One region of the Herbaspirillum sp. DW155 genome, then DNA from elsewhere that is predicted to be linked to it. Evidence: predicted binding sites of a transcription regulator. Region 1 holds the regulator's gene; each other region holds the start of a gene.
What was found. Region 1 encodes LexA, which represses DNA repair genes until DNA is damaged. Its sites were predicted from a motif close to ACTGTATNNNNATACAGT; they were not measured.

Region 1 (9,646 bases):
TGACGGGAATTGTCCATGTTCGACAGCAGGCCCACGGCGCCTTGCACCTTCTCGGCGCAGGACAGGCACAGCTCGGCCAGGCGCTTGGCTTCGGGCGTGATGGACTTGATGTCGTAGAGCGAGATGGTCTGGGCGGCGTCTTCGAGCAGGTCCAGGATGTCATCCATGCGGGTGATCAGCTGGTGGATGTCGTCGCGGTCCAGCGGGGTGATGAAGGTCTTGTGCAGCAATTCGATGGCATTGTGCGTCACCTTGTCGGCTTCCTTCTCGACAGCTTCAATGGCGTGCACGCGAATTTCAAGGTCATCGAAATTGGTCATCAGCGCCACCATTTCTTTTGCGCACTTGACCGCCAGCTCTGCATGCTGATTGAAAAGGTCAAAGAATTTGCCTTCGGTCGGCATCAATCGTCCAAACATTTTTCTCTCTCATCAATGGTTAGCGCCCGGTCGGAGCGCCGTTTCGAACCGGCATGCGGCCAGCCTCAATGGAAGCCGTGAACCGCCCTGCCGGCCCTGCACGGACAGCCTTGAGAGCCGTCCGCCTTGCGTGACACGGGCGACCCCCGCCGCCCGCGATCCTTGTGCAGCAACCTGCCAGCCTGGCACGCTGCCAATGGCCATCAATCGCCGCCGTAAGGCTGCGCCAGATTGCCGATATAGTTGTCGTACTTGGTATACATCCCCAGGAAGGACAGGCGAATGCTGCCGATGGGGCCATTACGCTGCTTGCCGATGATGATTTCCGCCGTCCCCTTGTCGGGCGAGTCGGGATTGTAAACTTCATCACGGTAAATGAACAAAATAACGTCAGCATCCTGCTCGATGGCGCCCGATTCGCGCAAGTCGGACATCACGGGACGCTTGTTGGGACGTTGTTCCAGCGAGCGGTTCAGCTGCGACAGCGCAATCACCGGGCAATTGAGTTCCTTGGCCAGCCCCTTCAGGCTACGCGAGATTTCCGAGATTTCGGAGGCGCGGTTCTCGGAAGAGCTGCCGCCGTTACCCGACATCAGCTGCAGGTAGTCGATGATGATCAGGCCCAGTTTGCCGCACTGGCGGGCCAGGCGACGTGAACGGGCGCGCAATTCTATGGGCGACAGCGCCGGGGTTTCGTCGATGTAGAACTGGGCATCGTTCATCTTCTGGATGGCGTGCGTCAGGCGCGGCCAGTCTTCGTCCAGCAGGCGGCCCGTACGCAGGCGGTGCTGGTCCAGGCGTCCGACCGAGCCCAGCATACGCATGGCCAGCTGGGCGCCGCCCATTTCCATGGAGAACACGGCCACTGGCAAGCCCGATTCGATGGCCACATGCTCGCCGATGTTGATCGAGAAGGCGGTCTTACCCATCGAAGGACGGCCGGCCACGATGATCAGGTCGCCCGGCTGCAGACCGGAGGTCATCTTGTCGAGGTCGATGAAGCCGGTCGGCACGCCCGTGATGTCGCTGGTATTGTCGCGGTTGTACAGTTCATCGATACGTTCCACCACCTGGGTCAGCAGCGGCTGGATTTCCATGAAACCCTGCGAGCCGCGCGAGCCCTCTTCGGCGATGGCGAAGATCTTGGATTCGGCCTCGTCCAGCATGGACTTCACATCCTTGCCCTGCGGATTGAAGGCATTGCCGGAAATCTCGTCGGCCACCGTGATCAGCTTGCGCAGGATGCCGCGATCACGCACGATCTCGGCGTAGCGGCGGATGTTGGCGGCCGAGGGCGTGTTCTGGGCAAGCGCGTTCAGGTAGACCAGTCCGCCCACCTCTTCGGCCTTGCCGCTGGTGGACATGGCCTCATAGACGGTGATGACGTCAGCCGGCTTGGTGCTGTTGATGAGCTTGACGATGTGCTCGAAGATGATGCGGTGGTCGTAGCGGTAGAAGTCGTCGGCACTGACGAAATCGGCGATACGGTCCCAGGCCGCGTTATCCAGCAGCAGACCACCCAGCACCGATTGCTCGGCCTCGATGGAGTGGGGCGGCACGCGGAGCGCATCGATCTGCGGATCGGAAGACTCTTTCTGGCCGCGGAAAAATTCTGGATTGCCGCGTGACGATTCTTTCATGGCGCGCATTATAACCTGCTGATGTAAAGCCGTTGGGCCGCCTGGACGTTTTTGCACAACCGCCCTGCAGAGCCGAACAGATGCGACAGGCCAAGTATTTTTCTTCACCTCGTCTGGTGAGAAGCGAAGCTAAAAACCAGAAAACGAAGAAACAAAAAATAAGCAACAGGCAATAAAAAAGCCAGGCGAACCCGGCTTTTCTATTGCAAAACGAATTGCAGCAAACAGGTGTATTACGCTTGCTCGCCCTTGACTGCGATGGTGACGTCGACCACCACGTCGGTGTGCAGAGCCACCGACACCGGGTGTTCGCCAACGATCTTCAGCGGGCCGTTGGGCAGACGCACTTGCGCCTTTTCCACGGCGAAGCCCTTCTTGCCCAGGGCTTCAGCGATGTCGAAGTTGGTGACGGAACCGAACAGACGGCCGTCAACGCCGGCCTTCTGCGACACTTCCACGGTGGTGCCAGCCAGCTTTTCGCCTTGGGCTTGTGCAGCAGCCAGCTTCTCGGCAGCGGCCTTTTCCAACTCGGCGCGCTTGGCTTCGAATTCAGCGATGGCTGCATCGGTAGCACGGCGGGCCTTGCGTTGCGGGATCAGGAAGTTGCGTGCGAAACCGTCCTTGACGCGCACGACATCACCCAGACCGCCGAGATTCACGATTTTTTCCAACAGAATGACTTGCATGTTTTTCTCCTATTTCTCGACGCTGATTACGCGTTGTGCAGATCGGTGTACGGCAGCAGGGCCAGGTAACGCGCGCGCTTGATGGCGGTGTCAACTTGACGCTGGTAGTGGGCCTTGGTACCGGTCAGGCGTGCCGGCATGATCTTGCCGTTTTCCTGGACGAAGTCCTTCAGGGTGTCCACGTCCTTGTAATCGACCTGTTCAACGCCAGCGGCGGTGAAACGGCAGAATTTCTTGCGCTTGAACAGCGGGTTTTGCTGTTGACGCTTGTTTTTCAGCTTGCTTTTATCGAACTTTTTACCGAATGCCATGGTTGGCTCCTGTATCTAAAAATTGGGTAAGGTCTGTTTGGCTACCTTGCGCCTTCAATCCGGCGCGACCGGGCCAAAATCAACGATATGAAACACGACGCTCTTGCTGTTGCGATTCCTGCGGGCCAAAAAGCCGGTGAACCGGAAGACTTCACCCAGTGCCGCCCTGTTGAGGGCACCGGAGATTTCCCCTGCTGCCAGCGCCGCGATCTCGAATTCGACCTGGCGCTGCATGCCAGCTTCCATCTGCTCCGACTGATGCTGCAACCTGGCAGTGACAATCGGGATACCGGCCGGCGTGTAACGTAAAACGTCACGTTCTGCCAGGCTGGCGATGACTTGAAGCTGGTTCACTCTCCGCTATGGTGCCGCAGCGCTCAGGCTGCCGGCGCTTCGGTACGGCTCTTGGCCGCGTCTTCCTTCTGCACTGCCTTCAGGATGGGGGAAGGACCGGTTTCGGCCTTCTTCATCTTGACGGTCAGGTGGCGCAGGACGGCGTCGTTGAACTTGAAGCCGGTTTCGATTTCAGCCAGCGTTTCGCTGTCGACTTCGATGTTCAGGCAGACGTAGTGAGCCTTGGCCAGCTTCTGGATCTGGTAAGCCAGTTGGCGACGGCCCCAATCTTCGACACGGTGGACCTTGCCGCCGCGGGTGGTGACGATGCCCTTGTAACGCTCGATCATCGCCGGCACTTGCTCGCTTTGGTCCGGGTGGACGATAAATACGATTTCATAATGACGCATGTAGACTCCTTATGGACTTATTGAAGACGCCCACCCCGGCGTCAAGACGGGTGTGGGAAGAGGAAAACCCAAGATCATACTAGGTTTCAGGCTTGACAGCAATCACGGCGAGCCCCGGCGCGGCTCAAAGACCACAGCAGGTCGCTCATGCGCGGCAAATTGCCGGCAAACCGGCAGGAACTTCATCTGTCTCTTCATATATATAAAGAAGAAAGCTTGCCTTTTACATGCCGGAATATGCATGTTGCCGTTGACACAAGGAATGCACCTGTATAAAAATACAGACTGTTCATCCAGACAGCCTTCCCTGCGAGAAAGGCCAACCCCATGCTCAAACTGACCGCGCGCCAGGAACAGATCCTGAACCTGATCAAGAACGCCATCGAGAACACCGGCTTCCCTCCCACGCGCGCAGAAATCGCGGCCGAACTGGGCTTTCGCTCCGCCAACGCCGCCGAAGAGCATCTGCAGGCGCTGGCACGCAAGGGCGCCATCGAAATTTCCCCAGGCACCTCGCGCGGCATCCGCCTGCGCGAGTCCGGTGCCGGGGCGAGCATCAATTCGGCACGGCAGATGGCCCTGCCGCATCCCGCCCTGATGCAGCTGAGCCTGCCGCTGATCGGCCGGGTGGCCGCCGGTTCGCCCATCCTGGCCCAGGAACACGTGGAGAAGACCTATCAGGTCGACCCGGCCATGTTCCCGGCCAAGCCCGACTACCTGCTCAAGGTGCGCGGCATGTCCATGCGCGACGCCGGCATCCTGGATGGCGACCTGCTGGCGGTGCGCCGCGCCGACCAGGCGCGCAATGGCCAGATCGTGGTGGCGCGCCTGGCCGATGAGGTCACAGTCAAGCGCTACCAGAAGACTGGCAGCGTCATCACCCTCTTCCCCGAAAACCCGGAATTCGACCCCATCATCGTCAAGCCGGAAGAAGACCAGTTCGCCCTGGAGGGACTGGCAGTCGGATTGTTACGCAGCTGGAACTGAGCCCCGGTCTGGGGTCCACCCTCCGCACCAGCTGCGTCAGGCTGCCTTTTGCACATGAACCTCCGCCTAAAACGGAGGTTTTTTGCTTTCTATTCACCTCTTCGCAGGTGACGTGTTGCGCATATCATCCTTGCTGGATAGCTATGCCCGGCGCCACCGATGCGCCCAACCAAGAGGACCCCTTTCGATGTCGACGCGCAAGAGCAGCAACAAGCACGGCAAACACATTCCGGCCCCGGCCGCCGCCAAGTCCAACCTGCAGGATCTGCTGGATGTCCGCAAATCCCTCGATCTGCTGGACAGCCGCAAGACCGAAGAAGCCAAGAACCTCTGCATGGCCGTGCTGGCGCGGGCACCCAAGCTGGTCTTTGCCAACCACGCGCGCGGGCTGGTGGCCATGCAGGAGGGTCAGTTCGCCGAAGCGGAAATCTATCTGCGCAAAGCCGTCGACGCCGACCCCGACAATGCCGAATACCTGAGCAACCTGGCCGGCACGATCCTGAACCAGGACCGGATAGATGAAGCGATCGCCCTCTATGAGCGCGCCATCTCGATCGACAAGGAGAATCGGGCAGCGCGCATCGGCCTGGCCAACGCCTTGCACGAAAAAGCCGATCCGGAAGCCTCGGTGGCCTATTTCGAGGATGCCGTCAAGCGCGAACCGAATGCGCCCGGCCCGCTCTCCCACCTGGGACGCGCGCTGATCGAGGCGAACCGCCTCAACGAGGCGGTCGCCACCATCCTCAAGTCACTGGAATTGCAGATCAATTTCGCCCCCTCGCATACCGCCCTGGGCGAGGCGCTGCACGCCATGGAAATGTACAAGGAAGCGGTGGAGTCCCATAAAACCGCCATCCTGCTTGATCCGCAGGATACCTATGCGCACAACAAGATCGCCGACACCTATCTGAAATTGAACCGCATCGAGGAAGCCCACGAGCACCTGCTGCGCGTCATCGAGATCGCCCCCAAAGACCCGAACGGCTATGTGAAGCTGGGTTCCAGCTATTTCAGCACCGGCGACCGCTTCGACGATGCCATGCGCATGTTCAACCAGGCGCTGACACTGGACCCGAAGCACGCACTGACCTACAACAACATCGGGGCCATCCTGCACGACCACGGCGACGACGAAGAAGCCATCAAGAACTTCCGCAAGGCCCTGGCAATACGCCCCAATTATCCGACCGCCAAGCACAACCTGGCGCTTACACTGTTGCTCAAGGGACAATTCGAGGAAGGCTGGGAATGCCATGAGAGCCGCCTGGTGACCAAGGAGCGCGCGCACGTCTACCGCCTGATCCACAAGTTGTTCGAACTCATCCCCAAATGGGATGGCAAGTCGTCACTGGCAGGCAAGTCCATCCTGCTGATGCATGAACAAGGCTTCGGCGACAGCATCCAGTTCCTGCGCTACGTGCGCCTGGTGGTGGACCAAGGCGCGCGCGTGGCGGTGCATGTGAAGAATCCTTTGTACCGCCTGTTCCAATCCTTCACACCGCAAGTCACGCTGGTGCGGGAAAGCGACCCCCTGCCACCCTGCGACTGCGCTTACGTGCTCATGAGCCTGCCGTACGCCATGCGCACGCATACGGTGGACGATATTCCACGCTACCCCGAAGGCTATCTGGCGGCCGATGCCATCCTGGCGGCCACTTGGCGTGAAAAAATCAATGCCTTGTCCAGATCCGAACGCAACTTGCGGGTGGGCATCATCTGGGGCGGCAATCCCGAGCACGGTAATGACCGCCACCGCTCCATCCCGCTGGACACCTTCAGGCAGCTGTTTGACCTGCCCAACATGGAATTCTATTCCCTGCAGAAAGGCAAACCACTGGAGGCACTCAAGGCGCTGCCTGCCGGCTTGCCCGTCTTCAACCTTGGCGACGACTGCCAGGACTTTGCCGATACGGCCGCGGCCATCAGCAACCTCGATCTGGTCATCAGCGTGGACACCTCAGTGGCCCACCTGGCCGGTGCCATGAGCCATCCGACCTGGGTTCTGCTGCCGCACGTGCCCGACTGGCGCTGGCTGAACGACCGTGAGGACTCGCCCTGGTACCCCAGCATGCGCCTGTTCCGGCAACCCGCCGTCAGTGACTGGAACTCGGTCCTGAAGAAAGTGGGCGAAGAATTGACCGTCATGCAACAGAAAAAAGCACAAGGCTGAGCTGTCCAGCCGCGCTGCGAGGTACGAAAACCGCCCTGCCCGGGCGGTTTTTGCTTTTCGGCAGCTTTTTCTTTACCGCAACAGGGATTTTCCTAAAGTTTTTCGAATTGCCGTCGAAAAAGGAGTTGCTTGGAGTTTCAAAGCACGCAGTTTTAGTTCGGAAAGCCTTGAAAAAGATTTTTTTGCGCAAGCCCTAAACTTTTTCCAAGACTGCCCGATAAAGCAATCAACAGAGGTTGAAACGCCTGGGGCTCATGGGTAGAAGACCAACGTTAGGCACTGAAACTCGGATCATCGGTCTCAAATCTTAGGAGAATTAACATGGCATCAGTCATCAATACCAACATTCCGTCGCTCAATACGCAGCGGAACCTGAATTCCTCGCAGTCGTCGCTCAATACCTCGATCCAACGTCTGTCTTCCGGTCTGCGTGTCAACAGCGCCAAGGACGACGCCGCCGGCCTGGCCATCGCCGACCGCATGAACTCCCAGATCAAGGGTCTGGCAGTTGCTCAACGTAACGCCAACGACGGTATCTCGATGGCGCAAACCGCTGAAGGCGCTCTGTCGACCGTCGGCGATAACCTGCAACGTATGCGTGAACTGGCTGTGCAGGCTGCCAACGGCACCAACAGCGCACAAGACCGCAAGACCCTCAACGACGAATACACCCAGCTGTCGCAGGAAGTGTTCCGCGTTCTGAACGGCACCAGCTTCAACGGCCAAAACCTGTTCACCGGCGTGGGCCAAGGCGCATCCGCTGGCGTGGGCTCCAGCTCGGCCAACGTGTCGGCCTCCCTGACCCTGTCCTTCCAGGTCGGCGCCAACGTGCAAGACAACAAGCTGAACGACCAGATCACCATCACCCTGGATGACCTGTCGAACAACGCCACCATCGCCAACGTGATCGGCACCAGCGCCAGCGGCCTGATCGGTCTGGGCAACACTTCCGGCGTGAGCACCGCGCAAGCGACCTACACCTCGGCCAAGGCTGCCCTGGACAACCTGTTCGCCACCGGCTCGTCCCTGTCGGCCACTGCCCTGGCTTCCTCGGCTGTGGCCCTGCAACAAGCTGTTGACAGCGCCAAGCTGTCGCTGGATCAGGCAGTTGCTGCTCCGTCCGCACAGAGCGACGCTCAGAAGGCGATCCAGAACCTGGACAAGGCCATCAGCCTGATCTCCTCCAAGCGTGCCGAGTTCGGTGCCGTGCAGAACCGCTTCAGCGCCGTCATCAGCAACTTGCAAGTGTCGAGCGAGAACATCACCGCATCGCGCAGCCGTATCATGGATACCGACTACGCGCAGGAAACCGCGAACCTGACCCGTGCGCAGATCCTGCAACAAGCTGGTACGGCGATGCTGTCGCAGGCCAACTCGGCGCCGCAGCAAGTCCTCTCGCTGTTGAAATAAGCCAGATAGCTAGGTAGGATGACGTGCGGGGGATAGTCCTTATTCTCCGCACGTTCCTTTAAGGAAGGGAGTAGTACCATGTCGATTGCCCCACTTAATATCACCGCTGCTGGCGACTCCGGTACTGCATATGCAGCACCGAAGGCGGCCGACAAGCCCGATCCCGTGGTATCGACGGTCGCACCGGCGGCCACCCCGGAAGCTCGCCGCGCAACCGAAAGCGAAGTCAACGACGCCGTAGGCAAGCTGAACGATTTTGCAGCCGCCAATGCTGCCGCACTGAATTTTTCCAAAGACCAGGATACCGGCAAGACCATCATCAAAGTGGTCGATACGGCTACCGATACCGTGATTCGTCAGATTCCCAGTGAAGAAGCGATCGCCATCGCCAAATCGATCGACAAGATGCAAGGCTTGCTGATCAAGGAAAAGGCTTGAGTTTTCCCTCGAGTCTGGTACGAACTGCAGTGGCTCGAAACCCGCATGCGTCAGTGCTCGCTCATTGCGCATGACGGATTCGGCTACCCCAGTTCATAACGGATTCCCGCAGTTATCCCGCACAGCGTCCCTCCTCTGCCCCGACGCCGTACTTGAGAGCCCATCTCCTCTTGACCGCGCTGGACCATTGCACAGCGCTGTGCCTCACGCAAAGATTCAGGAGTTGAACCGTGGCGACTTCCACCGGCACCATTTCCACATCGGCAGGCCCACTCGATGTGGCCACCCTCGTCAGCAAGCTGATTTCGGCTGAAAGCCAGTCCCAGCTCACACCGCTGACCACCCAGGCCAGCAGCTACAACACTCTCATCTCCGCCTACGGCAGCCTCAAAGGCGCGCTGTCGACCTATCAGTCGGCGCTCAAGGCGATGACTGCAGCAAGTTTCAGCTCCCAGAAGAGTTCCGTGAGCAACGCCGGCACCGGCAGCAACCTGACGACCGATCCCTTCACGGCCGACGTCAACACCGATGACTCGACCAAGATCCTGGCGCAGAAGATTCAGTCGGCCGGGGTCAGCAGCGGCACCACCTACAATGCCGGCGATTCGATCGCCATCAAGATCGGCACCAATTCGCCCACCTTCATCACCTTGCAGGCAAATTCCACGCTGGCCGGCGTGCGCGATGCGATCAACGCCTCCAAGGCCGGCGTCACCGCTTCCATCACCACCGACAGCAACGGCGACCACCTGGTGCTGGAGTCGAACACCGGCGGCACCGCCAACACCATCAAGGTGAGTGCCAACAACAGCCTGTCCGCATTCGCGTACGATCCCTCCAGC
Region 2 (9,646 bases), 1.5 Mb from region 1:
CCCAGTTGCACGTAGGCCTGGGCTTGCACGGCGGCTTGTGCAGAGACGAAGATGTTGGATTCCTCGTAGCGGCGCGGTGCGCTTTCCAGGAGGCGCAGCGCGGCGTCAGGGTCGCCGCTGTCGATGTGGACCTGGGCCAGCGAAAGCAGGTCGGTGGGCTGCGCGGTGAGCGAGCCCTTGGTGTGCTTGAGTACCTTGTCGTAGGCTTCGCGCGCCTGTTCGAGGTGGCCGCTGCGGTAGGCCACGTCGCCCACCAGGCGGCTGCGACGGGCCGAGGGAATGATCTCGGAAGATTTGGTGAGCGCCTCCAGCGCCCCTTCCTGGTTGCCCTGGGCTTCGTCGATCTGGGCCAGCAGGTCGTAAGCGGCGATGAACTGCTTGTTCTGCGCCAGCACGTCCTGCACGATCGCGCGCGCATCATCCATCTGACCGGCCACGATGTTGCAGCGGGCCAGACCGATCTTGGCCCACACCAGGTCGTCGCGCATGGACAGGGCCTGCTTGTAGACCTCGCGCGCCTCGTCGATGCGGCGCTGGTCGATCAGCAGCGTGCCCTTGGTCTTCATGATTTCCACGATCCACTTGGGCGCGGCCTTCAACACGTTGTCGCATTCGATGATGGCGCCGGCGAAGTCCTTGCGCTTCATCTTCTCGGTCACCGGCAGCATGGCGTGCTGCTTTTCCAGCAGGCGGTCGACGCGCTCGGCAATGCGGCTGGCCGTCAGCGGCTTCAACATGTAGGCATCCGGCTGGAACTCGGCCGCGCTGGCCACCAGGTTGTAGCCGCTCTCGGCCGTCACCATGATGAACATGCAGGTGGGCGAGAGCATGTTCTGGGTGCGGAAGAACTCCAGCAACTGCTGGCCGTTGCTTTCCTTGTTGAGGTTGTAGTCGCAGATGATCAGATCATAGTTGCCAGATTGCACGAAGCGGATGGCTTCATCGGGCGTGGCAGCCTGGTCGACCTTGGTCACGCCAAGTTGCCCGAGGTGCATGCGAATGTTCTGGCGCATCGTCGGCATGTCGTCGATGACCAGGCAGCGCAGGGCGCTGATATGGCTGAAGGGCACTAAACTCATGAGAACGGTGTGTAATGCGATCTGTAAATTGATCTGTAAAGCAAGCGGTCTGCCGGGCCCCCGGAACGCTTGGGATGATAATAATTTCCGCAATGCAATATCGCGTGAGATGACGACTATTGCGCGCCAGATGACCCAAAGCTGACGAATTATTCCTACCAACTCGCGAGTGTGCCGTTTTTTTTCCTTCCATGCATCATTCCTCTGCGTTTTATGAAGTTTTCGGAAGGACTGGCTCTCGTATAATTGGGTTTTTCGCCCACGATGATGCAAGGGCCGACAAAAACGCTTGCACGAAGCACTGTTTTTTTATACAGTATCGCTCTATCGGGGCGGTCATCCACTGCCGCCGGGCAACACAGCAGCACGCAAGCCATATAGTGCAACATCAGCAAGACCTCCCCTGACACCCCTTCTTCACGACATTTTGCCGAGAGAGATTTATGGACGACAAAAAAGCTGCGAACAACTCTGAAAAGAGCAAGGCGCTGGCCGCCGCGTTGGCACAGATTGAAAAGCAGTTTGGCAAGGGCTCGGTGATGCGCATGGAAGACGGCGTCATCGCCGAGGAAATCCAGGCCGTTTCCACCGGCTCCCTGGGGCTGGACATCGCCCTGGGCATCGGCGGCCTGCCGCGTGGCCGCGTGATCGAGATCTACGGTCCGGAATCCTCGGGCAAGACCACCCTGACCCTGCAATCGATTGCCGAAATGCAGAAGCTGGGCGGCACCTGCGCCTTCATCGACGCCGAGCACGCGCTGGACGTCACCTATGCCCAGAAGCTGGGCGTGAATCTGAACGACCTGCTGATCTCGCAGCCCGACACTGGCGAACAGGCCCTGGAAATCTGCGATGCCCTGGTGCGCTCGGGTGCCGTGGACCTGATCGTAGTCGACTCCGTGGCCGCGCTGACCCCCAAGGCCGAAATCGAAGGCGATATGGGCGACTCCCTGCCCGGCCTGCAAGCCCGCCTGATGTCGCAAGCGCTGCGCAAGCTGACCGGCAGCATCAACCGCACCAATACCACCGTCATCTTCATCAACCAGATCCGTATGAAGATCGGCGTCATGTTCGGCAACCCGGAAACCACGACCGGCGGCAACGCGCTGAAGTTCTATGCTTCCGTGCGCCTCGACATCCGCCGTACCGGTTCGATCAAGTCGGGTGATGAAGTCATCGGTAGCGAAACCAAGGTCAAGGTCGTCAAGAACAAGGTCGCGCCCCCGTTCCGCGAAGCGCACTTCGACATCCTGTATGGCGAAGGCACTTCCCGCGAAGGCGAAATCCTGGACCTGGGTTCGGAACACAAGGTGGTCGAGAAGTCCGGCGCTTGGTACAGCTACAACGGCGAGCGCATCGGCCAGGGCAAGGACAATGCCCGCAACTACCTGAAGGAACATCCGGAACTGGCCCGCGAGATCGAGAACAAGGTCCGTGTCGCCCTGGGTGTGCCGGAACTGGCCGGCGGTGAAGCCGAAGCCAAGGCCTCCTGAGCCTGCGCAGCTGAGTCCGATTCCGATTCAAGCATCATCGCGGCGGCAGGGTTTGCCTGAGCCTTTGACGTCGCGATGATGCCTGTTATTCCTGCCTGTGTACGCTGATAGGGTGCATGCGTGGGACGTTGTACTTGAGTTGTATTTGTACTGCAGCACCGCATTACTGTTTTATCGTTTCAATGCATCGAAGCATCACTGAATCCAAGCACTACCGGCTCAGTGAATCAAAGCATCACCGACCTAGTGAGTCAGAGCATCACCGATTCACTGAGTCAGAGCGTCGCTGAATCACAGCGTCGGTGAATCCTGGCTTCATTGCATCAAACTTCACTGCATCAATGCATCACGGTGGCCTGGCTTCTCGCGCTGGGTGCTGCAAGGTCATAAGGCGTCAGCCATCATGGTGTCTCATGTTTTTTTCGTTTCATCGTCCGTGTAGTCGAACGTCATGCCAAGACCGCCGATCAGCCTGAAAGCACGGGCGCTCAAGTATCTCTCTTCACGTGAGCATAGTCGCCAGGAACTTGCGCGTAAGCTTGCCCCTTACGCGCAAGAGGGCGATGACATCGATGCGCTCCTGCAATGGCTGGAGCAGTCCCGTTTTCTTTCCCAGGAACGTTTTTCCGAATCGCTGGTGCATCGCCGCTCGGCGCGCTATGGCAACCAGCGCATCTTCTCCGAACTGCATGGTCACGGCATCGAAGGTGAAGCCATTGCCGAACTGAAGGCCGATCTGGCCGCAGGAGAAGGGGAACGCGCCGCCCATGTGCTGCGCCGCAAGTACAGCGCGCCGCCCGAGGACGCAGAAACCCGCGCGAAGCAGATGCGCTTCTTGCAGCAGCGCGGCTTTTCCCATCGCAGCATCCGCGAAGCCTTCCAGACCGCCTGGGCAGACGAGGACGAGGCTTCCTGAGCCTGGCTGCAGGCTGCATCTGGCTGTTTGCAGGTGCTTTTCGCGTCCGCCTGTCTTCCGCGACTGCTGCGGCTCCTGTGATTCTTGCGGCTATCGTGGCTATCGTGGCTATTGTGGTGCCCTGTGATCCCTGCTGCCATGAGCCGGCCTGATCACCGCGCGGCAGCGCTCAATCCGGCCTTTCTTCTACCGCCCCATCCCGAAATAACGCCAAAAACGCAACCGTGCGTCTCGTCCGATGGTAATCATCCCGCTTTGCACCGTCCGATAGCGCTACCAGCCAACAGCCCGCGTGGCCTGTGCTAAAATTCGGAAGTTTTTGCTGCGGCGCGCAAGCCTGAGGAGATACCGCGTGTTGCCGGTTTGTTAAAACGGCGTAACGGGGATAGGTCCGCGTCTGGAGCAGAAATGGATAATGCGGACGCTTCGGCGCAAGCTGGCGCGTTTCGACTATCAGACCAACTAGAGCAGACGGCATGCATATGCCCAATTCGACGAATTCACTCGCAACCCGCGCAGCTCACGCCTGCGCCCGACTCCATCCGGCAACGGATGCGCCCCCCGCCTGCGGGTTGCAGTCTGCTTTCTGGTCGGCCGGCTCGATGCCGGCTACCGAATTTCAATCCGGCAAGTTTCATTCATTCAGTGTCTAAAGGGAAGCTCCCATGAAAATCCATGAGTATCAGGGTAAAGAAATCCTGCGCCAGTTCGGCGTAACCGTGCCGCGCGGCATTCCTTGCATGTCGGTCGATGAGGTCGAAGCGGCTGCCCAGAAGCTCGGCGGCCCGGTGTGGGTCGTCAAGGCCCAGATCCATGCAGGCGGCCGCGGCAAGGGCGGTGGCGTGAAGGTGGCCAAGTCCATCGAGCAGGTCAAGGAATACGCCAACCAGATCATGGGCATGCAACTGGTCACCCACCAGACCGGTCCCGAAGGCCAGAAGGTGCGTCGCCTGCTGATCGAAGAAGGCGCCGACATCAAGAAGGAACTGTACGTTTCCCTGGTGACCGACCGTGTTTCGCAGAAGGTCGTGCTGATGGCCTCCAGCGAAGGCGGCATGGACATTGAAGAAGTCGCCCACAGCCACCCCGAAAAGATCCACAACGTCATCATCGATCCGGTCGCCGGTCTGACCGACGCGCAAGCCGATGACGTGGCCGCCAAGATCGGCGTGCCCGCCGCTTCCATCCCCGCCGCCCGTCAGAACCTGCAAGGCCTGTACAAGGCTTACTGGGAAACCGACGCCTCCCTGGCTGAAATCAACCCCCTGATCCTGACCGGCGACGGCAAGGTCATCGCCCTGGACGCCAAGTTCAACTTCGACTCCAACGCCCTGTTCCGTCACCCGGAAATCGTCGCCTACCGCGATCTGGACGAAGAAGATCCGGCTGAAGTCGAAGCCTCCAAGTTCGACCTGGCCTACATCTCCCTGGACGGCAACATCGGCTGCCTGGTCAACGGCGCCGGCCTGGCCATGGCCACCATGGACACCATCAAGCTGTTCGGCGGCGAGCCGGCCAACTTCCTGGACGTGGGCGGCGGTGCCACCACCGAGAAGGTCACCGAAGCCTTCAAGATCATGCTGAAGAACCCCGGACTGAAGGCCATCCTGGTCAACATCTTCGGCGGCATCATGCGCTGTGACGTGATCGCCGAAGGCGTGATCGCTGCTTCCAAGGCGGTTTCCCTGAAGGTGCCCCTGGTGGTGCGCATGAAGGGCACCAACGAAGACCTGGGCAAGAAGCTGTTGGCCGATTCCGGTCTGCCGATCATCTCGGCCGATTCCATGGAAGAAGCCGCCCAGAAGGTCGTGGCAGCCGCCAAGTAAGTCAACCCAATACGCCAGCCTGCGCGGCATGAGCCGCCGGCTGCAAGCCATTGCAGCCCAGGCGCCGCCCGCGGCGCAGGCATCACAGTCAAGGAAGAGAAATGTCGATCCTCATCAACAAAGACACCAAGGTCATCACCCAAGGTATCACCGGCAAGACCGGCCAGTTCCACACCCGCATGTGCCGCGACTACGCGAACGGCAAGAATGCCTTCGTCGCGGGCGTGAACCCGAAGAAGGCCGGTGAAGACTTCGAAGGCATCCCCATCTATGCCAACGTCACCGAAGCCAAGAACGCCACCGGCGCCACCGTTTCCGTGATCTACGTGCCGCCCGCCGGCGCTGCCGCTGCCATCTGGGAAGCCGTCGAAGCCGAGCTGGACCTGGCCATCTGCATCACCGAAGGCATCCCCGTGCGCGACATGCTGGCCCTGAAGGACCGCATGGCCAAGGCCGGTTCCAAGACCCTGCTGCTGGGCCCGAACTGCCCCGGCCTGATCACCCCGGACGAAATCAAGATCGGCATCATGCCCGGCCACATCCACAAGAAGGGCCGCATCGGCGTGGTCTCCCGCTCCGGCACCCTGACCTATGAAGCCGTGGGTCAGCTGACCGCCCTGGGCCTGGGCCAGTCCTCCGCCGTCGGTATCGGTGGCGACCCGATCAACGGTCTGAAGCACATCGACGTCATGAAGGCCTTCAACGACGATCCGGACACCGATGCCGTCATCATGATCGGTGAAATCGGCGGTCCTGACGAAGCCAACGCTGCCCGTTGGATCAAGGACAACATGAAGAAGCCGGTGGTCGGTTTCATCGCCGGCGTGACCGCGCCCCCGGGCAAGCGCATGGGCCACGCAGGTGCCCTGATCTCCGGTGGTGCCGATACCGCTGAAGCCAAGCTGGCCATCATGGAAGAGTGCGGCATCAAGGTCACCCGCAACCCGTCCGAAATGGGTCGCCTGCTGAAGTCGGTGCTGTAATTTCGGCCGCGTTTTCCGGATGCCTCGGCCGAGGTGTCCGGAAGCCAAGCCGTACCAGCCATCGCAATACCCGCAAGATCAGCAAGACCAGCATGGGGAGCTCCGGCTCCCCATGTCATTTTTTGGCGAGCCATTCCAAGAGGGAAATGGCACTAATCGCGCACAACGCGGTCATCCCGCCATGCGCCCGACCAGAGGCGCTGTTTTCCCAAAAGGACATGCATGGAATTCCTGGCCAACCTGAACTGGGTGGCGGTCGCGCAGATCATCCTGATCGACATCCTGCTCGGTGGCGACAACGCCATCGTCATTGCGCTGGCCTGCCGCAACCTGCCCGACAAGCTGCGCATGAAGGGCATCGTCTGGGGCACCGTGGGTGCGATCGCCATTCGCATCGCCCTGATCGCCTTTGCCGTGACGATGCTGCAGTTGCCTTTCCTGAAGCTGGTCGGCGGCATCTTGTTGCTGTGGATCGGCATCAAGCTGCTCAACGAAGATGACCAGCACACCGACATCGACGGCAGCGACCGCCTCTGGGGCGCCGTCAAGACCGTGATCGTGGCCGACCTGGTGATGAGCCTGGACAATGTGATCGCCATCGCCAGTGCGGCCGAGCAGGCGGCGGGAGAGCATCAGTTGCTGCTGGTGGTGTTTGGCATCGTGGTGAGCATTCCCATCATCGTCTGGGGCAGCACGCTGGTGTTGAAACTGATGGAGAAATTTCCGGTCATCGTCACCCTGGGTGCGGCCTTGCTGGGCTACATTGCCGGTGGCATGATCTTCAGCGATGCGGCCGTGCAGGGCTGGCTCCAGGGCTTCATTGCCGAGACCGAATTCATGCTGCCGGGCGCCGCCGTGCACCTGAGCATGCCGGGCCTGGTCGGCGCGCTGGGCGTGGTGCTGACCGGCCTGACGCTCAAACGCAAGAAGCAGGAGCGCAATACACCGGCAGCCTAGCCGGCCATGGGGATGGCCGGTGCAATGTCCCGAACGCAAGCGTGCCGCAACCGCGCCGCCAGGCCATGCTTGAGCCAGGTCAGCGCCACGGCCGCACAAACCTGATAGCTTTGCAATTTTTTCGCTGGTATGCAGGACTGGCGCCGCCGATACTGGCAACGCCCTTTTCATTTTTACGAGGATCCCATGAAACCCGTCGTCTTCCGTCGCCCCCAACAAGGCTTTACCCTGCTCGAACTCATGGTCACGCTGGCCATCATCGGCATCCTCGCCATGCTGGGCGCGTCGCAATACCAGGACTACATCGCCCGGGCACGCGTTTCCGAAGGCTTCAACCTGGCCGAGCCCTACAAGCTGGCCGTGACCGAGCAGATCAGCTCCAACAATGGTGTCTTCACCGTGCCACAACTGGGCCTGCCGGCTTTCACCCCGACCGATAACGTCAGCAAGATCGAGGTCTCGCCGATGGAAAAGCGCGGCGTGGGTGGTGTCATCACCATCACCTACAGCCCGCGCGTAGGGGACGGCGGCACGCTGACGCTGACGCCCACCATCGCCTCCGGCACCATCCAGTGGCAATGTGCGGCCAAGGATGTGAAGCAGGCGGCCACGCCCGAAGGCGCTACGCCCAACACCGGTTTCGTCGCCGGCACCCTGCCGGCCAAGTTCGCACCAGCCAACTGCCGCGGCTGATCCACGCATTCAGCGGCGTCATGGCAGCATGAAAAAACGCGCCCAAGGGCGCGTTTGTCTTATCCACAGGGGAATTCGCAGTGCTCGCCGGTTCAGGGCCGCGCCATCGTGATGTCGCTCTTGCCGCCGCGCTTTTCGGTCACGCAGATATCGGTCATGACCATGCTCTTGTCGACCGCCTTGCACATGTCATAGACCGTCAGCAAGCCGAGCTGCACCGCGGTCAGCGCTTCCATCTCCACCCCGGTCTTGCCGAAGGTTTCCACGCGCGCGGTACAGCGCACGCAAGAGCTGGCGGCATCGGTGTCGAACTCCACTGATACGTGCGTCAGTGCCAGCGGATGGCACAAAGGGATCAGCTCACCCGTGCGCTTGGCCGCCATGATGGCGGCGATGCGGGCGATGCCGAGGACGTCGCCCTTCTTGGCGGTGCCTGATTCGATGATGGCCAGCGTGGCCGGCTGCATGCGGATCACGCCCGTGGCCAGGGCCACGCGATGGGTCTCGTTCTTGCCGCCGACATCGACCATGTGCGCCTGTCCGCCCTGGTCGAAATGGGTGAGGCCGCCGTTGGGCGCGTGATCGCCGGATGTGCTCATGATGATTTGCTGATGATGAAATGAAGGGAAGGGAGCGGGTATCATAGCAGGCAGCCTGCAGCGCACGCTGCCTCTCCTCCTTCCTGTCCGCCCTTGATGACTGGTCCATGCAACCAACCGTGACTGATCTTTCCCGCCATCCCTGGCGTCGCCTGCTGATGCGTGCGGTGAGCGCCGCCTGTCTGTTGTTGCCCGCTGCCCCGCTGACGCTGCTGCCGCATCCCGGCGTGGCCCAGGGTTTGCCGACGCTGGGCGATACCGAACGGGAAGGGCTCTCGCCGCTGATGGAGCGCAAGCTGGGCGAAGAGATCATGCGCGACATCCGCACCGACCGCGATTACGTCGACGATGGTCCGATCTCGGAATACCTCAACAATTTCGGCCAGAACCTGGTCTCGATCCACCCTGAAGTGCGCGGCGAGGCCGGTTTCGATTTCCAGTTCTTCATGGTGCGCGACCCCATGCTCAACGCCTTTGCGCTGCCGGGTGGTTTCATTGGGGTCAATAGCGGGCTGGTGCTGGCGGCGCAGTCGGAGTCCGAACTGGCCGGCGTGATGTCGCACGAAATCGGTCACGTGGCCCAGCGCCACATTGCGCGCATGCTGGGCCAGCAAAAACAGAACTCGATGATCCAGCTGGCCGCCATCGTGCTGGGCGCGCTGGCGGGGGTGTCCAAGGCCGGGGGCGATGCCGCCATGGCCACCATGATGGGCGGCACCGGGCTGGCGGTGCAACGCCAGCTCAACTTCAGCCGCGATGCCGAGCGCGAAGCCGACCGCATCGGCCTGCAGATCATGCGTGATGGCGGCTTCGATCCCTCCGGCATGGTCACCTTCTTCGGTCGCCTGCAAACCGCGTCGCGCAATTACAGCGATGCCGTGCCGCCCTATTTGATGACGCACCCGCTGACCACCGAGCGTATCGCCGACATCCAGGCCCGCATCCGCGACCAGCGCTACAAGCAGCGCGTGGACAATCCGGAATTCCAGCTGGCGCGCGCCCGCACCCAGGTCTTGCAGAACGACAGCGTGCAGGGGCTGCGCGAGAACGTGGCCAAATTCACCGACCAGGCCAGGCAGAACACCAAGCTCATGACGGCC
Region 3 (9,646 bases), 1.0 Mb from region 1:
CCTGCGCGGCCTCGGCGGCCACGGCGGCGGAACGGGCGCCGAATTCTCCGGCATCGAGATGGCAATGCGTATCAACCCACATGGACTGGCTGGCTTGGCGAAAATCGGAAAGACCAGCGCATTGCGCGCCAGTTCCGGATGACGACACACGCAATGGGAGTCGCTACCCGGCACGATCCGGCTCGCCTCCCCCGAAGCGTCTTGTTATTTGTACAGCGTATCCTGTTCGTGCAGGATATAGAAACGGGAGTGTACCGTTTAACACCCTCTTTCAGGAATTAACAATCGTAAAGAATCCTCATCAAAGGCGTGGATGCAAAAAAGGACGCGATCACTCGCGCCCTCTTCATTTCCTTCCTCTCCGCCCGGCGCGATCAGGCCGCCTGCAGCGACTTGCCCAGCTTGCGCAGGAACTGCTCGCAGCGCTCCATCTGCGACAAGCTGACGAACTCGTTGGGCTTGTGGGCGTTGCCGATATCGCCGGGGCCGCAGACGATGGTCGGAATGCCGATCTGCTGGAACAGCCCCGCTTCGGTGCCATAGGCCACCTTGCGGGTTTCGCGGTCGCCCGTGAGCGCGCGCACCAGCTCGGTGATGGCCGCCTGTTCGACCGCTTCCAGCGCCGGGCTGCCGGCGAAGTTGTCGATCTCCACGCGGGCGTCCGGGAATTCGCTGCGCATCCTGGGCAACAGCACCTCGGCAATGTATTTGTCGATCTGCGCCTGGATGTCGGCCACGCTCATGCCGGGCAAGTTGCGGAATTCGTAAGTAAATTCACATAGCTCGGGAATGGTGTTGACCGCGATGCCGCCACGGATCTGATTGGTGGTCATGGTGCTGAAAGGCACATCGAAGAATTGGTCATATGGGCCGTTAGCCTTGTAACCATCGGCGAAATCGCGGATGGCGCAGATCAGGCGCGCGGCGTGCTCGATGGCGTTGCAGCCCTGCGGGGTCAGCGAAGAGTGGGCCGACTTGCCGTGCACCTTGCAGGCAAACACGTTGATACCCTTGTGCGCCACCACCACGTTCATGCTGGTGGGCTCACCCACCACGCAGCCATCGACCTTGATGCCGCGCTTGACGATTTCTTCCAGCATCACGGGCGCGCCGATGCAGCCGATTTCTTCATCATAGGAGAACGCCAGGTGAATCGGCTTGACGCGTGGCATGGCCAGGAATTCCGGCACCAAGGCCAGCGAAGTGGCGATGAAACCCTTCATGTCGCAGGTACCACGGCCGTACAGGCTGCCATCCTTCTCGGTCAGCTTGAAGGGATCGGTGTCCCATTTCTGGCCATCCACCGGCACCACGTCGGTGTGGCCCGAGAGCACGATGCCGCCCTCGGTGCTGCCGGCATTGGGGCCGGCGGTGGCGGGCAAGGTGGCGAACAGGTTGGCCTTGGTCTGCTCCTTGTTGTGCGCCAGCCAGGAGGAGATGCCCTGCTTTTCCAGGCTGTCACGCACGGTCGTGATCAGTTCCAGGTTGGAATTGCGGCTGGTGGTATCGAAGGCGACCAGGGTCTCTAGCCATTGGCGGGTGTTCATTGTGTTGCTCCAGTGTCCATCTGTTCAGATATTCATATCGTCAAAAGCACACCGCCGTCTTGCATGAAGACGGCGGCGTCAGGGCGTTAGCTTACCCGGATTGCCTCAAGGCTGCTGAGCGGCCACCTTCAGGCCCTGGTCGGACAAGCGCAGCACACGTGCACAGCGGCCCGCCAGTTCGATGTCGTGGGTGACGATGACGAAGGCCGTGCCCAGCGTGCGCGAGAGTTCGATCATCAGTTCGAAGGTGCGATCGGCCGTGCTGCGGTCCAGATTGCCGGTCGGCTCATCGGCCAGCACGCAGGCCGGACGCGTCACCAGCGCGCGCGCCAGGGCCACCCGCTGGCGCTCGCCCCCGGAAAGCTCACCCGGCACGTGCGTCACGCGCTGCGCCAGACCGACCTTCTCCAGCATCTCGCGCGCCTGCTCCTGCGCTTCGGCCCGCTTGACGCGGCGGATCATCAGCGGCATGGCCACGTTGTCCAGGGCCGAGAATTCCGGCAGCAGATGATGGAACTGGTAGACGAAGCCCAGCGACTGGTTGCGCAGCGTGCCCCGCTCGCTCTCGCCCAGGCTGGCGAAATCCTTGCCCAGCAGGCTGACGGTGCCGGTACTGGGGGTATCGAGCCCGCCCAGCAGGTGCAGCAGGGTCGACTTGCCGGAGCCCGAGGCGCCGACGATGGCGACCTGCTCGCCGTGGTAGACGTCGATGTCGACATTGCCCAATACCTTCACTGAATATTTACCCTGAGTGAAGGTCTTGCCGAGGCCGCGCGACGACAGCACGGCCTGGCGGTTCTTGATCGGATCGGGATTATTCATAGCGCAGCGCCTCCGCCGGTTTGACGCGGGCGGCAGCCCAGCTCGGATACAGCGTGGCCAGGAAAGCCAGCACCACGGCCACGCCGCCGATGGTGTAGACATCCGACCAGATCAGCTCGGAAGGCAATTCAGAAATCACATAGATACTCTTGGGCAGGAACTGCACATGGAAGGCGTGCTCGATGGCCGGCACCAGCACATCGATGTTGAGCGCCACCAAGACTCCCAGGCCGACGCCGATGGCCGTGCCGATCAGCCCCACCAGCGCCCCCTGGATCACGAAGATCTTCATGATGGACGCAGGCGAAGCACCCAGCGTGCGCAGGATGGCGATGTCAGCCTGCTTGTCGGTCACCGTCATGACCAGCGTGGACACCAGGTTGAAGGCCGCCACCGCAATGATGAGGGTGAGGATGATGAACATCATGCGTTTTTCGGTCTTCACCGCCGCGAACCAGTTGCTGTTCTGCTGCGACCAGTCGCGCAGGTAGAGGTCGCCCGTCAGGGTGCGTGCCAGCTGCTGGGTCACTTCCGGCGCCTGCAGCATGTCGCGGATGCGCAGGCGCACGCCGGTCGGGGCATCCATGCGGAACAGGGTTTCGGCATCCTGAAGATGGATGAAGGCCAGGGTGGAATCGAATTCATAATGGCCGGCCTCGAAGATGCCGGTCACGGTGAATTGCTTCAGCCGCGGCAGCACGCCGGCCGGGGTCACCTGCCCTTGCGGCACGATCACCGTCACCTTGTCGCCCAGTCCCACGCGCATGCCGCGCGCCAGCTCGCCGCCGATGACGATGTTGAATTCGCCGGGCTTGAGCGAATCGAAGCTGCCCTGCTTGACCTGCTTGGCCACATCCGAGACCTTGGGCTCTTCCTCGGGCAGCACGCCGCGCACCAGCACGCCGCGCAGGTTGTCGTCGCGCGTCATCATGGCCTGGCCCGCCACGTAGGGCGCCGCGCCCAGCACTTCAGGGTTCTGGAAGGTCTGCCTGGCCACGGCCTGCCAGTCCTTCATGGAACCGGAGGCATCGAACACCTCGATGTGGGCCAGCACGGAGAGCATGCGGTCCCGCACTTCCTTCTGGAAACCGTTCATGACCGACAGCACCACGATGAGCGCAGCCACGCCCAGCGCGATGCCGGCCATGGAAATGAGGGAAATGAAGGAAATGAAACTGTTGCGGCCGCTGCGCTTGCCGGCCCGCGTATAGCGGATGCCGACCAGCCATTCGAACGGCAGGTTTTTAATCAGACTCAAAATTGCTCCGGGAGAGGGCCTGCACAATGTGCCGCCAGTGACCTCGCGCCCCCGTTGCAGGAACGCAATCCTCTGGCCGCACGCCAACACGGGCGAAGACAAAGCGCGAAGTTTGCCACAGTTTGGCGCCCCGGCCCATCCCTGGCCGGGCCCCCATGCTCGCGCTTGCCCCGTCGATTGCTCGCCGTGATGCAGATAGATTCACTTCCACGGCAGAGGTTCGCATCCGCACGCTTCATATAAAGCATGCGTGAGCTGTTGCGGCGAAAACTGTTTATATATACAGTATCCGCTTGCTCCCCCATTGCCCCTATGAATTTCCCTGCACCATGCCCTCCGAACTGACCCAGGACGCGCCCGACACCTGCAGCCCTCCCGCTGCCGAGCGCGATCCGTTCGCGCGCCTGAACGCCCGGCAGCGCGAAGCCGTCGATCACGGCAGCAAGCTGCCCCCGGCGCAACAGCCGCCGCTGCTGATCGTGGCCGGGGCCGGTTCGGGCAAGACCAATACCCTGGCGCACCGGGTGGCGCGGCTGATCCTGGACGGCGCCGACCCGCAGCGCATCCTGCTGCTGACCTTCTCGCGCCGGGCCGCCGCCGACATGGGCCGCCGTGTGGAACAAGTGATCCGCCAGGTGCTGGGCCTGGGCGCCGCCGATGCCCCGCCGCAACTGCCGTGGTCGGGCACCTTCCACGCCATCGGCGCGCGCCTGTTGCGGGAATACGCGGCCGTCATCGGATTGGAAGAAGACTTCACCATCCAGGATCGCGGCGATTCGGAAGACCTGATCGGACTGCTGCGCCATGAGATGGGGCTGTCGGCCACCGACAAACGCTTTCCGCTGAAGGCCACCTGTCTGTCCATTTATTCACGTGCGGTCAATACCCGGCACGATCTGGGCACGGTGCTGCAGACCCAGTTCCCCTGGTGCCGCGAATGGGAAAGGCTGCTGGGCGAGCTGTTCAGCCGCTACGTCGAGGCCAAGGAAGCCCAGCACGTGCTGGATTACGATGACCTGCTGCTGTTCTGGGCCGACATGCTGTCCCACCCCGAGATCGCGCAGTCGGTGGGGGCGCGCTTCGACCATGTGCTGGTGGATGAATACCAGGACACCAACCGCCTGCAAGCCGAGATCCTGCAAAGAATGAAACCCGATGGCGCCGGCGTGACGGCCGTGGGCGACGATGCCCAGTCCATCTATTCCTTCCGCGGCGCCACGGTGCGCAACATCCTCGACTTCCCCGAGCTGTTCACGCAGCCGGCGCGGCTGTTGACGCTGGAACAGAACTACCGCTCCACGCAGCCCATCCTGCAGGCTTCCAATGCGGTCATCTCCGATGCGCCGGAGCGCCACGTCAAGCAGCTCTGGAGCGACAAGCCTTCCTCGCAGAAGCCGCAACTGGTCGTGATCCCGGATGAGGGCGAACAGGCGCGCTGGGTGGCCAACCGCATCCTGGCGCATCGTGAAGAAGGGCTCACCCTGAAATCCCAGGCGGTGCTGTTTCGTACCGCCACCCACAGCGCGGCGCTGGAACTGGAGCTGGTCCGGCGCAACATCCCCTTCGTGAAGTTCGGCGGCCTCAAGTTCCTGGAAAGCACGCACGTCAAGGACCTGCTGTCGCTGCTGCGCCTGGCGCACAATCCCAGCGGCCGCATGGCCGGCTTCCGGGCGCTGCAATTGATTCCCGGCGTCGGTCCGGCGACCGCCAGGAAAGTGCTGGACCTGATGGCCGCGGCCAGCGACCCGGCCGATGCGCTGCTGAACTTCGGTGCGCCTTCCGCCATCGCCCTGCAATGGCAGGCCTTTGCCGACACCTATGCCCTGATGCGCCGAGCCAGCGCCGCCTGGCCGACCGACATCCAGGCCGCACGCGACTGGTATCTGCCGCAACTGGAGCAACGCTACGAAGATGCCGATGCCCGCGCCGCCGACATCGAGCAACTGACCGCGCTGGCCAATGGCTACGCCTCGCGCGAGAAATTCCTCACCGAACTGACGCTGGACCCGCCCGAGGCCAGCAGCGACTTCTCCGCCCCGCCCTACCGCGACGAGGATTACCTGACGCTCTCCACCATCCACTCCGCCAAGGGCCAGGAATGGCGTTCGGTGCATGTCCTGAACGTGGTCGATGGCTGCATCCCGTCCGATCTGGCCACCGGCAGCGAGGCCGAGATCGCCGAAGAGCGGCGGCTGCTGTACGTGGCCATGACGCGCGCCAAGGAGTATCTGCATCTGGTGGTGCCGCAGCGCTTCTACATCACCCAGCAGACCGCGCAGGGCGACCGCCACGTCAACGGCATCCGCAGCCGCTTCATCACGCCGCGCATGCTGCCTTTCTTCGACGACAGCCTGTGGCTCTCGGCCGAGGTCAACGGCGCCCGCACGCCCATGCCGGACAGCGTGCGCATGCTGGTGCGACAGCGCGCCAAAACCGCCTGGAACAAGCAATGACACTGCCTTGAAGTGAAGCTTTGTGCAGGCGACGGGGCCAAGCGGCGCGCCAGCCGCTAAAATAGCGCCCCATGAATCAACTCGACATCCTCATTCCGTTCGCCCTGCCCCCGGCCGAGCTGGCGCGCGACCTGCTGCGCCAGTGCCAGGCGCCGGCCCTGGCCATGCTGCTGGGCCGGGGCAAGGCCGCGCCGCGCCAGTCGCATGATCCGTTTTCACGCGCCCTGCCGCATGAACACTGGCTGGCCCAGCGCTTCGGCCTGCCCGCTGCGCCGCAGGATTCCAGCCCTGCCGCGGCCAGTGCGCTGATGCAACGCCTGGGCCACGCGCCTGCAGCCGGTCACTGGTTCGTGCTCCACCCCGCGCACATCCACGTGGCACGCGACCATCTGGTGCTGACCGACATCGGCCAGCTGCAACTGGAAGAGGACGAATCGCGCCGCCTGTTCGCCGCCGCCCTGCCGCTCTTTACCGAGATCGGTCATGAACTGGTCTATGGCGACGCCCGCACCTGGTTCATCCGGGCCGATGCCTGGGCGGGGCTGCGCACCTCCACGCCTTCGGCGGCCAGCGGACGCAATGTCGACATCTGGATGCCGGAAGGTCCGGGCGAGCTGGCCTGGCGCAAGCTGCAAAATGAGGTGCAGATGCAGTGGTTCGCCGAGTCCCTCAACGAACAGCGCGAAATGCGCGGCCAGAAGGCCATCAATTCGATCTGGATCTGGGGCGGCGCCAACGCCGCCACGCTGGCCCAGGACCGCTATGCCGCCCGCTTCGGCCTGCGCGGCTGGCTGCGCGCCTTCGGCGAAGAAACCAAGGAGGGTGGTGCGGCCCAGATCGTGCAAACCGGCGGCCATCGCCTGCTGGTGCTCGATGCTCTGGCCGAAGCCGCGCTCGCCGAGGAATGGGGCCTGTGGCTGCAACATCTGGAACACCTGGACCGCGACTGGCTGGCGCCCTTGCTGGTGTCGCTGCGGGCGGGCGCGCTGGAGTCGCTGAACCTGATCCTGACCGGCGCGGACCGCAGTCAGGAAGTCGCCATCACGCGCGGCGCACTGCGGCGTTTCTGGCGCAAACCTTCACTGTCGGGGCTGTCGGCATGATTCGCGTGACCACCCGTGCCTATGACATCGCCCAGGCGGAACAACTCATTGCCGAAGGCGTGCATCCGGTGCTGGCGCGCGTCTATGCGGCGCGCGGCCTGTCCACCGCGCGTGAGCTGGCCAGCGAACTCAATGCCCTGATCGCCCCGTCCGGCCTGCTGCACATCGATGCCGCCGCCAGCTACCTGGCCGATGCCATCGCCGCGCGCAAGAAACTGGTCATCGTCGCCGACTATGACTGCGACGGCGCCACCGCCTGCGCGGTCGGCCTGCGCGGACTGCGCCTGTTGGGGGCGCAGGTGGACTACATCGTGCCCAATCGCTTCGAGTACGGTTATGGCCTCACGCCCGAGATCGTCGAACTGACCGTGCGCGAGAAGCATCCCGACATCATCGTCACCGTCGACAACGGCATCGCCAGCATCGATGGGGTGGCCGAGGCCAAGCGGCGCGGCATCGACGTGGTGGTGACCGACCACCACCTGCCGGGCGACGCCCTGCCGGACGCCCGGGTGATCGTCAATCCCAACCAGCCGCAGTGCGGCTTCCCCAGCAAGAACCTGGCGGGCGTGGGGGTGATGTTCTACGTCTTGCTGGCCTTGCGCGCCGAGATGCGCAAGCGCGGCCTCTTCGACGCCCAGACCCAGCCGCGCCTGGACAGCCTGCTCGATCTGGTGGCGCTGGGCACGGTGGCCGACGTGGTGAAACTGGACGCCAACAACCGCATCCTGGTGGCACAGGGCTTGAAGCGCATGCGCAGCGGCAAGATGCATCCCGGCATTGCCGCCCTGTTCCGCGCGGCCGGCCGCGAGGCGCGCCGGGCCACGCCCTTCGACCTCGGTTTCGCCGTCGGCCCGCGCCTGAACGCGGCCGGCCGCCTGGCCGACATGTCGCTGGGCATCGAATGCCTGACCACCGACGACGAAGGCCGCGCCTGGGCCATCGCCCAGCAACTGGACGCCATCAACCGCGAACGGCGCGACATCGAAGCCGGCATGCAGGATACCGCCCTGCTGCTGCTGGACGACTTCAACCCGGCCGACCGCCGCACCATCGCGGTCTTCGATCCCTCCTGGCACCAGGGCGTGATCGGCATCGTGGCCTCGCGCCTGAAGGACAAGTTCTACCGTCCCACGATCACCTTCGCGCCGGGCGATGAAGGGTTCATCAAGGGGTCGGGCCGCTCGATTGCGGGCTTCCACCTGCGCGATGCGCTGGACCTGGTATCCAAGCATGCGCCCTCGGTGATGACCAAGTTCGGCGGCCATGCCATGGCGGCCGGGCTGACCATCCATGCCGAGGCCTTCGATGCCTTTTCACAGGCCTTCGAAGCAGTCGGCCGCGACTGGCTGACGCAAAACCAGCTGGAGCGCGTCATCGAAACCGATGGCGAACTGGAAGAGAGTTACTACTCCGTGGAATTCATCAGCCTGATGGACCAGCAAGTGTGGGGTCAGGGCTTCGCACCGCCGGTCTTCTGCGACCATTTCCGCGTGCTCAGCCAGCGCATCCTCAAGGACAAGCACCTCAAGCTGCAACTGGAAAAAGGCGGCCGCAAGTACGACGCCATCTGGTTCGGCCATACCGATGCCCTGCCCGACCATGCCCAGGTGGCCTTCCGGCTGGATGCCAATGAGTACAACGGCAAGACCACCGTGCAACTGATGGTGGAACACGCCGAACCCGCCTGATCCTGACGACACGCTGACACGCACACCTGGCCGCGCAAGCCGCGCCAGGCGCGGATCGCAGACTGACAACAGTGTACAAAAAAGGCTGCCAGGCGCTTGGTTGCAATGGCACAATGTCGGACCGGGACGACTTTCGGCCAGCGTTGAGGGAAGCTGGCTACGCGGGCGCTCCCGCCATAACAACAACATCAAACCCCGAATGAAGATCAAGCGCTTCAATTGCAGCCTGGTGACCCGGCTCGTCCTGTTCGGCCTCGCGCTGATCGTGGGCAGTGCGGTGCTGCGCTATTACCTGCTGGTGGGCTTCCTGGAAAAAGAACAGGCCCAGGTCACCGCCGACCAGCAAAGCACCATCGCCACCTACCTGGCCGAGGACATCGGCTACCGTCTGCAGGAGCGCGTTCATTATCTGGAAGGCTTGTCGCGGCACCTTCCCCAGGGCCTGCAGGAAGACCCGGCGGCGGCACGCGGCTGGCTGGAAGGCCATCAGCAACTGCTGCCCTTGTTCGGGCAAGGCCTCTTCATCGCCGACCTCCATGGCCGCATCGTGGTGGACCACCCCACCCTCAACGGGGGTCGTGCCCTGTCACTGACCCGGTACGCCGACTTCGAGCGGGCGCTGCAGGGTGACACCGTGATCTGCCCGCCTCTGGCCAATCCGGTTTCCGGCAAACCCGTCATCGCCATGCTGACCCCGCTGCGCAACGCCGCAGGCCAGATCGTCGGCGTGATGGGCGGCAGCCACGAACTGAACGCGCCGGGCCTGCTCGAT

Region 2: the regulator LexA is predicted to act here: its motif matches at 1,380-1,397, upstream of recA (recombinase RecA).
Region 3: the regulator LexA is predicted to act here: its motif matches at 3,897-3,914, upstream of AACH55_RS14680 (ATP-dependent helicase).

The regions. Positions count from the first base shown of each region.
Region 1 covers NZ_AP029028.1:2,193,998-2,203,643, reverse strand. The annotation lists gene AACH55_RS10185 (DUF47 domain-containing protein) at 1-419, opposite strand, end outside; gene AACH55_RS10180 (replicative DNA helicase) at 623-2,059, opposite strand; gene rplI (50S ribosomal protein L9) at 2,293-2,745, opposite strand; gene rpsR (30S ribosomal protein S18) at 2,772-3,056, opposite strand; gene priB (primosomal replication protein N) at 3,111-3,410, opposite strand; gene rpsF (30S ribosomal protein S6) at 3,434-3,799, opposite strand; gene lexA (transcriptional repressor LexA) at 4,127-4,786, shown strand; gene AACH55_RS10150 (tetratricopeptide repeat protein) at 4,974-6,956, shown strand; gene AACH55_RS10145 (flagellin) at 7,278-8,366, shown strand; gene AACH55_RS10140 (flagellar protein FlaG) at 8,445-8,804, shown strand; gene fliD (flagellar filament capping protein FliD) at 9,035-9,646, shown strand, end outside.
Region 2 covers NZ_AP029028.1:707,404-717,049, forward strand. The annotation lists gene AACH55_RS03205 (tetratricopeptide repeat protein) at 1-1,079, opposite strand, end outside; gene recA (recombinase RecA) at 1,523-2,572, shown strand; gene recX (recombination regulator RecX) at 3,024-3,488, shown strand; gene sucC (ADP-forming succinate--CoA ligase subunit beta) at 4,154-5,314, shown strand; gene sucD (succinate--CoA ligase subunit alpha) at 5,416-6,297, shown strand; gene AACH55_RS03230 (TerC family protein) at 6,520-7,254, shown strand; gene AACH55_RS03235 (pilin) at 7,441-7,947, shown strand; gene moaC (cyclic pyranopterin monophosphate synthase MoaC) at 8,040-8,546, opposite strand; gene AACH55_RS03245 (M48 family metalloprotease) at 8,654-9,646, shown strand, end outside.
Region 3 covers NZ_AP029028.1:3,205,300-3,214,945, forward strand. The annotation lists gene AACH55_RS14660 (TatD family hydrolase) at 1-82, opposite strand, end outside; gene argE (acetylornithine deacetylase) at 375-1,547, opposite strand; gene lolD (lipoprotein-releasing ABC transporter ATP-binding protein LolD) at 1,653-2,369, opposite strand; gene AACH55_RS14675 (lipoprotein-releasing ABC transporter permease subunit) at 2,362-3,627, opposite strand; gene AACH55_RS14680 (ATP-dependent helicase) at 3,957-6,080, shown strand; gene AACH55_RS14685 (hypothetical protein) at 6,152-7,183, shown strand; gene recJ (single-stranded-DNA-specific exonuclease RecJ) at 7,180-8,874, shown strand; gene AACH55_RS14695 (diguanylate cyclase) at 9,074-9,646, shown strand, end outside.